Regions from separate parts of the Streptomyces sp. NPDC086549 genome, predicted to be linked through region 1. Evidence: riboswitches for the same ligand, from Rfam matches in the RefSeq annotation. Region 1 holds a riboswitch; the other holds the start of a gene.
The links. A riboswitch is a leader RNA that binds a small molecule or an ion and turns the genes downstream of it on or off. The one in region 1 is predicted to bind glycine.
Positions count from the first base shown of each region.

Region 2: another riboswitch for glycine. It lies ahead of gcvT (glycine cleavage system aminomethyltransferase GcvT); the one in region 1 lies ahead of gcvP (aminomethyl-transferring glycine dehydrogenase).

Region 1 covers NZ_JBIVBS010000012.1:348,380-352,834, forward strand. The annotation lists gene gcvP (aminomethyl-transferring glycine dehydrogenase) at 1-1,811, opposite strand, end outside; glycine riboswitch at 1,989-2,085, opposite strand; gene ACIPSA_RS33325 (PRC-barrel domain-containing protein) at 2,200-2,571, shown strand; gene ACIPSA_RS33330 (DNA polymerase IV) at 2,805-4,247, opposite strand; gene ACIPSA_RS33335 (MerR family transcriptional regulator) at 4,330-4,455, opposite strand, start outside.
Region 2 covers NZ_JBIVBS010000013.1:295,714-300,168, forward strand. The annotation lists gene ACIPSA_RS34720 (enhanced serine sensitivity protein SseB C-terminal domain-containing protein) at 1-366, opposite strand, end outside; gene ACIPSA_RS34725 (enhanced serine sensitivity protein SseB) at 578-1,369, opposite strand; gene ACIPSA_RS34730 (AAA family ATPase) at 1,435-2,103, opposite strand; glycine riboswitch at 2,282-2,375, shown strand; gene gcvT (glycine cleavage system aminomethyltransferase GcvT) at 2,531-3,649, shown strand; gene gcvH (glycine cleavage system protein GcvH) at 3,774-4,151, shown strand; gene glyA (serine hydroxymethyltransferase) at 4,166-4,455, shown strand, end outside.

The DNA.
Region 1 (4,455 bases):
GAGGACGGGATCAGACAGACGGTGCGCTGCTCGTCGCCGTTGGCGCGGTGGTAGCCGCGCACGGCGAGCAGGCCGGCGAACTCACCCTGGGAGCCGGCGTTGGGCTGGAGGGACACCTTGTCGTAGCCGGTGACCTCGGCGAGCCGCTCCTCCAGCTCACGGATGAGCGTGAGGTAGCCCTCGGCCTGCTCGGCGGGCGCGAAGGGGTGCAGCTGGCCGAACTCGGGCCAGGTGACCGGCTCCATCTCCGTGGTCGCGTTGAGCTTCATGGTGCAGGAGCCCAGCGGGATCATGCCGCGGTCGAGCGCGTAGTCACGGTCGGCCAGCTTGCGCAGGTAGCGCAGCATCGCCGTCTCGGAGCGGTGCTCGTGGAAGACCGGGTGGGTGAGGTAGGCGTCGGTGCGCAGCAGCGCGTCCGGCAGGCTGTCCTCGGTCGCCGGGTCGAGCGCCTCGATGTCGGCCTCGACGCCGAAGGCCGACCACACGGCGGCCAGCTGGGCCCGGTTGGTGGTCTCGTCACAGGCGATGGAGACATGGTCGGCGTCGACCGGGTGGAGGTTGACCCCGTTCTCCCGGGCGGCGGCGACGATCTCCTCGGCGCGGCCGGCGACCTTGACGGTCAGCGTGTCGAAGTAGGCGCCGTGGACGATCTCCACACCGCCCGCCGTGAGGCCCGCGGCGAGGATCGTGGCGTACCGGTGGGTGCGCCCCGCGATGGCCCGCAGACCCTCGGGCCCGTGGTAGACGGCGTACATGCCGGCCATGACGGCGAGCAGCACCTGCGCCGTGCAGATGTTGCTGGTGGCCTTCTCCCGGCGGATGTGCTGTTCCCGCGTCTGCAGCGCGAGCCGGTAGGCCTTGTGCCCGTCTGCGTCGACGGAGACGCCCACGAGGCGGCCGGGCAGGCTGCGCGCGAACTTCTCGTGCACGGCCATGTAGCCCGCGTGCGGACCACCGAAGCCCATCGGGACACCGAAGCGCTGGGTCGTGCCGACGGCGATGTCCGCGCCGAGCTCGCCCGGCGAGGTGAGCAGGGTCAGGGCGAGCAGGTCGGCGGCGACCGTGACGAGCGCGCCGCGCTCGTGCGCCTGGTCGATGAGCGGCTTGATGTCGCGTACGGCACCGGAGGCGCCCGGGTACTGGACGAGCACGCCGTTGATCTCGCGGCCGGCGAGCTCGGCGGGGATGCCCTCGCTCAGGTCGGCGACCACGACCTCGACACCGGTCGGCTCGGCTCGGGTCTCTATGACGGCGATGGTCTGCGGCAGCGCGTCCGCGTCGACCAGGAACAGGCCCTTCTTGTTCTTGCCCATGCGCCGGGACAGCGCCATCGCCTCGGCGGCGGCCGTGCCCTCGTCGAGAAGGGAGGCGCCCGAGGTGGGCAGGCCGGTGAGGTCGGCGACCATGGTCTGGAAGTTCAGCAGGGCTTCGAGCCGCCCCTGGGAGATCTCCGGCTGGTAGGGCGTGTAGGCCGTGTACCAGGCGGGGTTCTCCATGACATTGCGCAGGATGACGGGCGGGGTGAACGTCCCGTAGTACCCGAGTCCGATCATCGAGCCGAGCACCTGGTTGCGGTCGGCGAGGGAGCGGAGCTCGGCGAGCACCTCGGCCTCGGTACGCGCACCCGGCAGGTCGAGGGCGTCAGTGTTCTTGATCACATCCGGCACCGCGGCGGCGGTGAGCTCGTCGAGCGAGCCGTAGCCGACCTGCGCGAGCATCTTGGCCCGTGCCTCCTGGTCGGGCCCAATGTGGCGCTGTTCGAACGGGATGCCCTGTTCGAGCTCGGAGAGCGGAATGCGGTGGGCGGTCATTGCGGAGGCCTCCTGGTCTGACGCGACCTTCGAGGGGCACCCCGGACACGGGCACCCCGACGGCCTCCCCCTCTGTCATCTCAACCTGAGAGCTTCACCAGGTCACCCGAGGGGCACCGGCTTTCACCGTCGGTGAGAGCGGAAGCCGTCGACATCCGCCCTGCTTTCCAGAGTGACCTCGTCCGAGCGGTACGTGAGCCTGAGAGATTCCGGGGAGGATTTGCTCCTTCGGCGCCTCCGGTGTCACTCCGGAGGACTCTCCCGCACGGGGTCAGCAGCCGTTTGCCAGAGTACCAGCGAGGTCAACGTACGGGTCTTCGAGTGGCCGCCTCCCTGAATGTGCTCTTTTGTAGTGCTTACGGATGAGTTGCGACCAAGTGGAGGGCCCGTGCAGACCGACATCGATCCGCGCAACCTGATCGGCCGCAAGGCGTTCGACCGCAATGGCACCAAGATCGGCACGATCGACGAGGTGTACCTCGACGACGCGACCGGTGTGCCGGAGTGGGCGGCCATACGCACTGGCCTGTTCTCTCGCGACGCCTTCGTCCCCCTGGAGCCCAGCGAACTGGTCGAGGGCACCCTCCACGTCCCCTTCGAGCGAGCCCTCATCAAGGACGCCCCCGACTTCGGCGTGGGCCGCCACCTCTCCCCGGAACAGGAACTCCAGCTCTACCACCACTACGGCCTGGACGTGGCCCCACCGCCGCCCTTCCCCGACCACGACTTCGGCAACCTGGCGGGCAGGGACGAACCCTGAGGACGGCCGAGCGGGGGGCCGGGCAGAGCGGGGCCGGCGGCGGGCGACGCGGACGGATGTCAGGCGGTGGCGAGTGTCGCGGATGACGAGTGTCGCGGGTGGCGGGTGACACGGCGGGCACCACGCGGTGGCGGGCCGGTGGCTGGCGCCGGGGGCACCACGCGATGGCGGAGGCACCACGCTATGGCGGGGGCCGGGAGCCGGTGACGGATGTCACGGCACGCTCCCCGCCGTCACTTCATCAGCTCCGGCACCACCGCCCGGCCTCCCCCAACGCCGCCCTGCGCCGCTCCCCCACCCGGACCTCCCCCGGCGCTGCCCTCCGCCCCGGCACCACCACCCGACGTTTCCGGCACCAGTGGCAGAGGATCCGCCGGTTCCAAGTCCGGATCGTCTGTGCGGAACGTGCGCACACGCCCCGGCTCCGAGTCGGGTGTCTCGAAGCGCACGGTGACCCGCCCCAGGCCGCTGCCCTGCACCCAGCCGTGCCCGTATTCGCTGTGCCGCACGTCGTGGCCCGAGGGCCAGCGGCGTTCGGTGGCCGCCGGCTGTTCCACCACCGGCTCGGCCACGGCCTCCTCCGGCTCCGTGTCGGCCCGCTCGCCCGCCGCCTGCGCGAACAGGTCCTCCTGCGTGTAGTCGGCGAGCCCGGAGACGCCCACACCGAGCAGCCGCACCCCGCCCGTCGTGTCCACGGACTCCAGCAGCCGCGCGGCCGCCTCCCGGACCACCGCCGGATCGTCCGTGGGCCCACGGAGCGTTTCGGACCGGGTCAGCGTGGAGAAGTCGTACCGCCGCACCTTCAGCACGATGGTCCGCCCCGACAGCCCCGCCCCACGCAGCCGACGCACACACCGGTCGGCGAGCCGCTGCACCTCCAGCCCCACCCTGAGCCGGTCGTGGATGTCGACGTCGTACGTGTCCTCGACCGAGACCGACTTGGTCTCCCGCTCGGCCACCACGGGCCGGTCGTCGTGCGCCAGCGCCATGGCGTAGAGCCCGTGCCCATGGGCCTTGCCCAGCAGCCGTACGAGCTCGTCCTCACCCGCCTCGGCGATCTCGTCGACCGTGGTGATCCCGGCTCTCCGGAGATGGTCGCCCGTCGCCGGTCCGACGCCCGGCAGCGTCCGCACCGACATGGGTCCCAGCAGTGCCCGCTCGGTCCCCGGTTCGATCAGCACCAGCCCGTCCGGCTTGGCCTGCTCGGAGGCGATCTTCGCGAGCATCTTGGAGGCGGCGAGCCCCACCGACCCGGTGAGCCCCGTGACGGCCCGTATCTCCGCGCGCAGTCTCACCCCGGCCAGCCGGGCCGACTCCTCGTCCCAGGCCGCTCCCCCGGCCTCCAGGTCCACGAACGCCTCGTCCAGGCTCAGCGGCTCCACCAGGGGGGACAGCGCCCTCAGCAGCCCCATCACCTGCTCGCTGACCGACCGGTAGAGGCCGAAGCGCGGCACGAGATACGCCGCGTTGGGGGCCAGCCGGCGCGCCTGAGCCATGGGCAACGCCGAGTGGACCCCGAAGACCCGCGCCTCGTACGACGCGGTGGCAACCACCCCGCGCGGCCCGAGCCCGCCCACGACGACGGCCTTCCCGCGCAGGCTCGGCTTGGAGGCCTGCTCCACCGAGGCGAAGAAGGCATCCATGTCGAGATGCAGGATCGTGGGCGTGTTTCTCACATATCCGATGCTGCACCACGCCACTGACAATGCCCCGGCACGAGGCACGCGCCAGGCCCTTCACACCCCCGCAGGGCGGGGCTCAGACAGCCCGGTTGCGCCGCCGGGCGAGCTCGTCCGCGGGGTTGTGCCCGACAAGGGTCTCGCCCGTGTCGATGCGCTCCCCGTGCAACTGGGAGAGAGCGCTCTCCACGTCCCGCCACACCAC
Region 2 (4,455 bases), on a different contig from region 1:
CGCGGGCTGGCGGTCCAGGCCGGTGGCGATGCGGCGCAGGTCCAGCCAGGGGATGCCCATGCCGCCGCCCGGGGCGTGCGGGTTGAGCCAGAGGCCGAAGTGGTCCGGATAGAGCGTGCGGGCCACGTCGAGGCCGTCGACCACCTCGTACGACCTGTTCCAGCCGCTGGCCGACAGCTCCTGGGCGGAGGTGACACAGGGGGCGTAGCCGTACCCGCCCACCTCCATGTTCCCGTACTGGGCGTCGGGGGAGCCGGCCTGGCCGTGCCAGAGGAGCATCCACACCTGGCCGGAGGACGGGGTGGCGAGGGCGCGGAGAAGCGCCTCGTAGGCGTCGTAACGCCCGGGCGTGACTTGCCGCAGCATGTGCTCGACCTGTCCGGTCGCGGTGCCGCTGCCGCTCGCGCTCACCTGGTTTACCGCCCCTTCGAGAAGTTGCCCCGCGTATGGAAACAGCTTAAGCGCCCAGGAGCCCGGGGCTCGTTGTCCCTCGGCGAGTACCGGTTCGTGGTGGCTTGTCGCGCCCACGCGGCGGAGCCGCACATCGATACGGCCCCGCGTCCCCGACGGGGCGCTTCTAGTGGCCGAATTGATAGAAGGGCCGGACGTTTTCCCTCATCCAGTGGCCCACCGGGTCCTCGGCCACGTCGAGCAGTACGAGGTTGACCGGCCACTGCACCGGGACCTTCCCCAAGGCCTTGCCCAGTGCCTCCAGGGGAAGTGCCCGCAGGTCGCCCTCCCACCGGGACAGTTCGACGCCGACGAACATCACCGGCTCGGCCGTCTCGACCGCGGCCAGGCAGCGGCGGGCCGTGACGACCACGCCCGTCGCCGCGAACTCCGCGGAGGCCGCGGCGAGGAAGTCGACCGGGTCGACCTGCCAGTCGGGCTCGAACAGGCGGACACGGCCCCCCGTCGTCGGGCCGTCGAGCTCGCTGCGGCCCACCCGGCACAGCTCGGCCACCGCCTCCGGCGGAAGCGGGACGCCGACCACACCGTCCGGGTTGAGGGCGAGGCCGACCTGCGGGGGCAGACCGCGGGCGAACTCCACGGCGGGGGCGATGGTGTACGACAGGTGGGAGCCGACGACCTGGCGGAACTGCTCCTCCGAGCTGAACACCGGGACGTACACCTGGCCCTGGATCTCCATCGTGGGCAGGTCGAGGGGGCCGCTGTCCGGGCCGCCGCCGCTGGGCAGCGGGATCCACAGGAAGCTGCGGCCCAGGACCTCGACGATCCGGCCGCCGGCCGAGGGCACGCCGAGGGATGCCGACAGCACCTCCTCCAGTTCGTTGCCGGGCCATCCGCCGTGCGGATGGGGGTGTGCCTGTGCCGGGAAGTCCGCTGGAAAGTCCGCCGGGAAGTCCATCTGCTACCGCCTGCTGGGAACCACTGGTGTGGCTGGCAAGGCTAGCGGGTGCGGGTGACACGCCTTCACCGCGAGAAGCCGATCCCGCGCAGTGCGTCCGCCGCGTCCCGGTCCAGCAGCACCGCGGAGTCGCAGCCCTGGGGCAGGTCACCCCGCTCCACGGCGCGCAGGAGGCGGGCGGCGGCCCCACGGTGGCGCAGGAAGGCGTACCAGGAGACGCCCCGGCCGCGGCTGCGCTGGCCGTCCAGCGCGGTGTCCGGGGTGACGTCGAGCAGCAGCAGGTGCAGGGCTCTGCCACGGCGGCGGGCCTCGCGCGCCAGCCAGTCGCGCACCCAGGACTGCGTGCCGCAGTCGTGCACGACGACCCCCTCGCCGGAGCGCAGGGCGCGGCGCAGTCCGGCGTAGTGGGCGAGGCGGACCAGGGGACGGTAGACCGCGTACGGCAGGAAGCGGGGCATGCGGGCGTCCCAGCGGTCCCGGGTGTCCTGGGAGTCGATGCGCAGGCCCCGGACCGCGCGGTGCATCAGGGTGGACTTGCCGCTGCCCGGCAGGCCGGTGATCACGACGAGATCGCGGGGACCGAAGAGCAGGCCGTGCGGGCTGTGACCGGCCCGGTCGCGCAGGTCGCGGACGATGGGTGCCGGGCGCTCGTCGCAGCGCTCGCGGGCCGGGGCGGCGGGCTGCTTCGGCAGTGCCATGCCCGTGGTCGTGGCGTAGGCCGTGGTCCTGTTCACCATGAATCGTCCTCCCCTTGAGCTCTGAGATCCCCTGCCCGTCGAGCGTAAAGAGAAGGTAATGCCCGGTGTCTCGCGTTTTCGTGTGCGTACGGCCACAGCCCGGTTACAGATGCCGCCCTGCCGGAGGCGGGCCCAGGCGTGCAATGATGTCGGCGCCAACTGCATACCGGCCGTTTGAATCCGCGCGGGAGAGTCCTCGGCACTGCCGAGGCGCCGAAGGAGCAAGTCCCTCCCTTGAATCTCTCAGGCCCCGTTACCGCGCGGGCGAGGCACATCTGAAAAGCGGGCCGCTGTGTCAGTGGCCCCACCCAAGGTGCAAGTCGTGGTCATCCCCCCATGGGTGGTCATGGCGAACCTCTCAGGTTCCGATGACAGATGGGGAGGAACGACCTCGCCTGTCATGCCTCTGGGAGACGACCGACCGATGAGCAGTACCGAACTCCGTCTCACCGCGCTCGATGCCCTGCATCGCTCGCTCGGTGCGACCATGACCGACTTCGCCGGCTGGGACATGCCGCTGCGCTACGGCTCCGAGCGCGACGAGCACGTCGCCGTGCGCACGAGGGCCGGGCTCTTCGACCTCTCCCACATGGGCGAGATCACCGTGACCGGCCCGGAGGCCGCGAAGTTCCTGAACTTCGCCCTCGTGGGCAACATCGCCTCCGTCGGTGTGGGCCGCGCCCGCTACACCATGATCTGCCAGGCCGACGGCGGCATCCTGGACGACCTGATCGTCTACCGGCTGGCCGAGACCGAATACATGGTCGTGGCCAACGCCTCCAACGCCCAGGTGGTCCTCGACGCGCTGGCGGAACGTTCGTCCGGCTTCGACGCCGAGGTCCGCGACGACCGCGACGCCTACGCCCTGATCGCCGTCCAGGGCCCCGAGTCCCCCGGCATCCTGAAGTCCCTCACCGATGCCGACCTGGACGGCCTGAAGTACTACGCGGGCCTGCCCGGCACCGTCGCCGGCGTCCCGGCGCTGATCGCGCGCACCGGCTACACCGGCGAGGACGGCTTCGAGCTGTTCGTGAAGCCGGAGCACGCCGTCGAGCTGTGGCAGGCGCTGACCAAGGCCGGCGAGGGCGTCGGCCTGGTCCCCTGCGGCCTCTCCTGCCGGGACACGCTCCGCCTGGAGGCGGGCATGCCGCTGTACGGGAACGAGCTGACGACCTCGCTGACGCCCTTCGACGCCGGGCTCGGCCGAGTGGTGAAGTTCGAGAAGGAGGGCGACTTCGTGGGCCGCGAGGCGCTCGCCGAGGCCGCTGCCCGCGCCGAGCAGAACCCGCCGCGGGTCCTGGTCGGTCTGGTCGCCGAGGGGCGTCGTGTCCCGCGCGCGGGGTACGCGGTCGTCGCGGGCGGCGAGGCGATCGGCGAGGTCACCTCGGGTGCCCCCTCCCCCACGCTGGGCAAGCCCATCGCCATGGCGTACGTCGACGCGGCGCACTCCGCGCCGGGCGCGGCGGGCGTCGGTGTGGACATCCGCGGCAGCCACGAGCCGTACGAAGTCGTGGCGCTGCCGTTCTACAAGCGCCAGAAGTAGACACTGAGCAACCGGAGCCGCCCGGCGCACACACTGTGACGCCGGGCACATCACCCCTGCTCACCAGCGGTTTCATCAGTCCCGCAGTCATCAGCACACCACCGCGTACAGGAGAATTCAGGCCATGAGCAACCCCCAGCAGCTGCGCTACAGCAAGGAGCACGAGTGGCTGTCGGCCGCCGAGGACGGCGTCTCGACGGTCGGCATCACGGAGCACGCGGCCAACGCGCTCGGCGATGTCGTCTTCGTCCAGCTCCCGGAGGTCGGTGACACGGTGACCGCGGGCGAGTCCTGCGGCGAGCTGGAGTCGACCAAGTCGGTGTCCGACCTGTACTCCCCCGTGACCGGTGAGGTCACCGAGATCAACCAGGACGTCGTCGACGACCCGTCGCTGGTGAACTCGGCGCCCTTCGAGGGCGGCTGGCTGTTCAAGGTGCGCGTCACGGACGAGCCGGCCGACCTGCTCTCCGCCGACGAGTACACCGCCTTCACCGCCGGCTGAGGAGTCGTAGACGTATGTCCGTCCTGAACACGCCCCTGCACGAGCTCGACCCGGACGTGGCCGCCGCGGTCGACGCCGAGCTGCTCCGCCAGCAGTCCACCCTCGAAATGATCGCCTCGGAGAACTTCGCCCCGGTCGCGGTCATGGAGGCGCAGGGCTCGGTCCTCACCAACAAGTACGCCGAGGGCTACCCGGGCCGCCGCTACTACGGCGGCTGTGAGCACGTCGACGTCGCCGAGCAGATCGCCATCGACCGGGTCAAGGAGCTGTTCGGCGCCGAGTACGCCAACGTGCAGCCGCACTC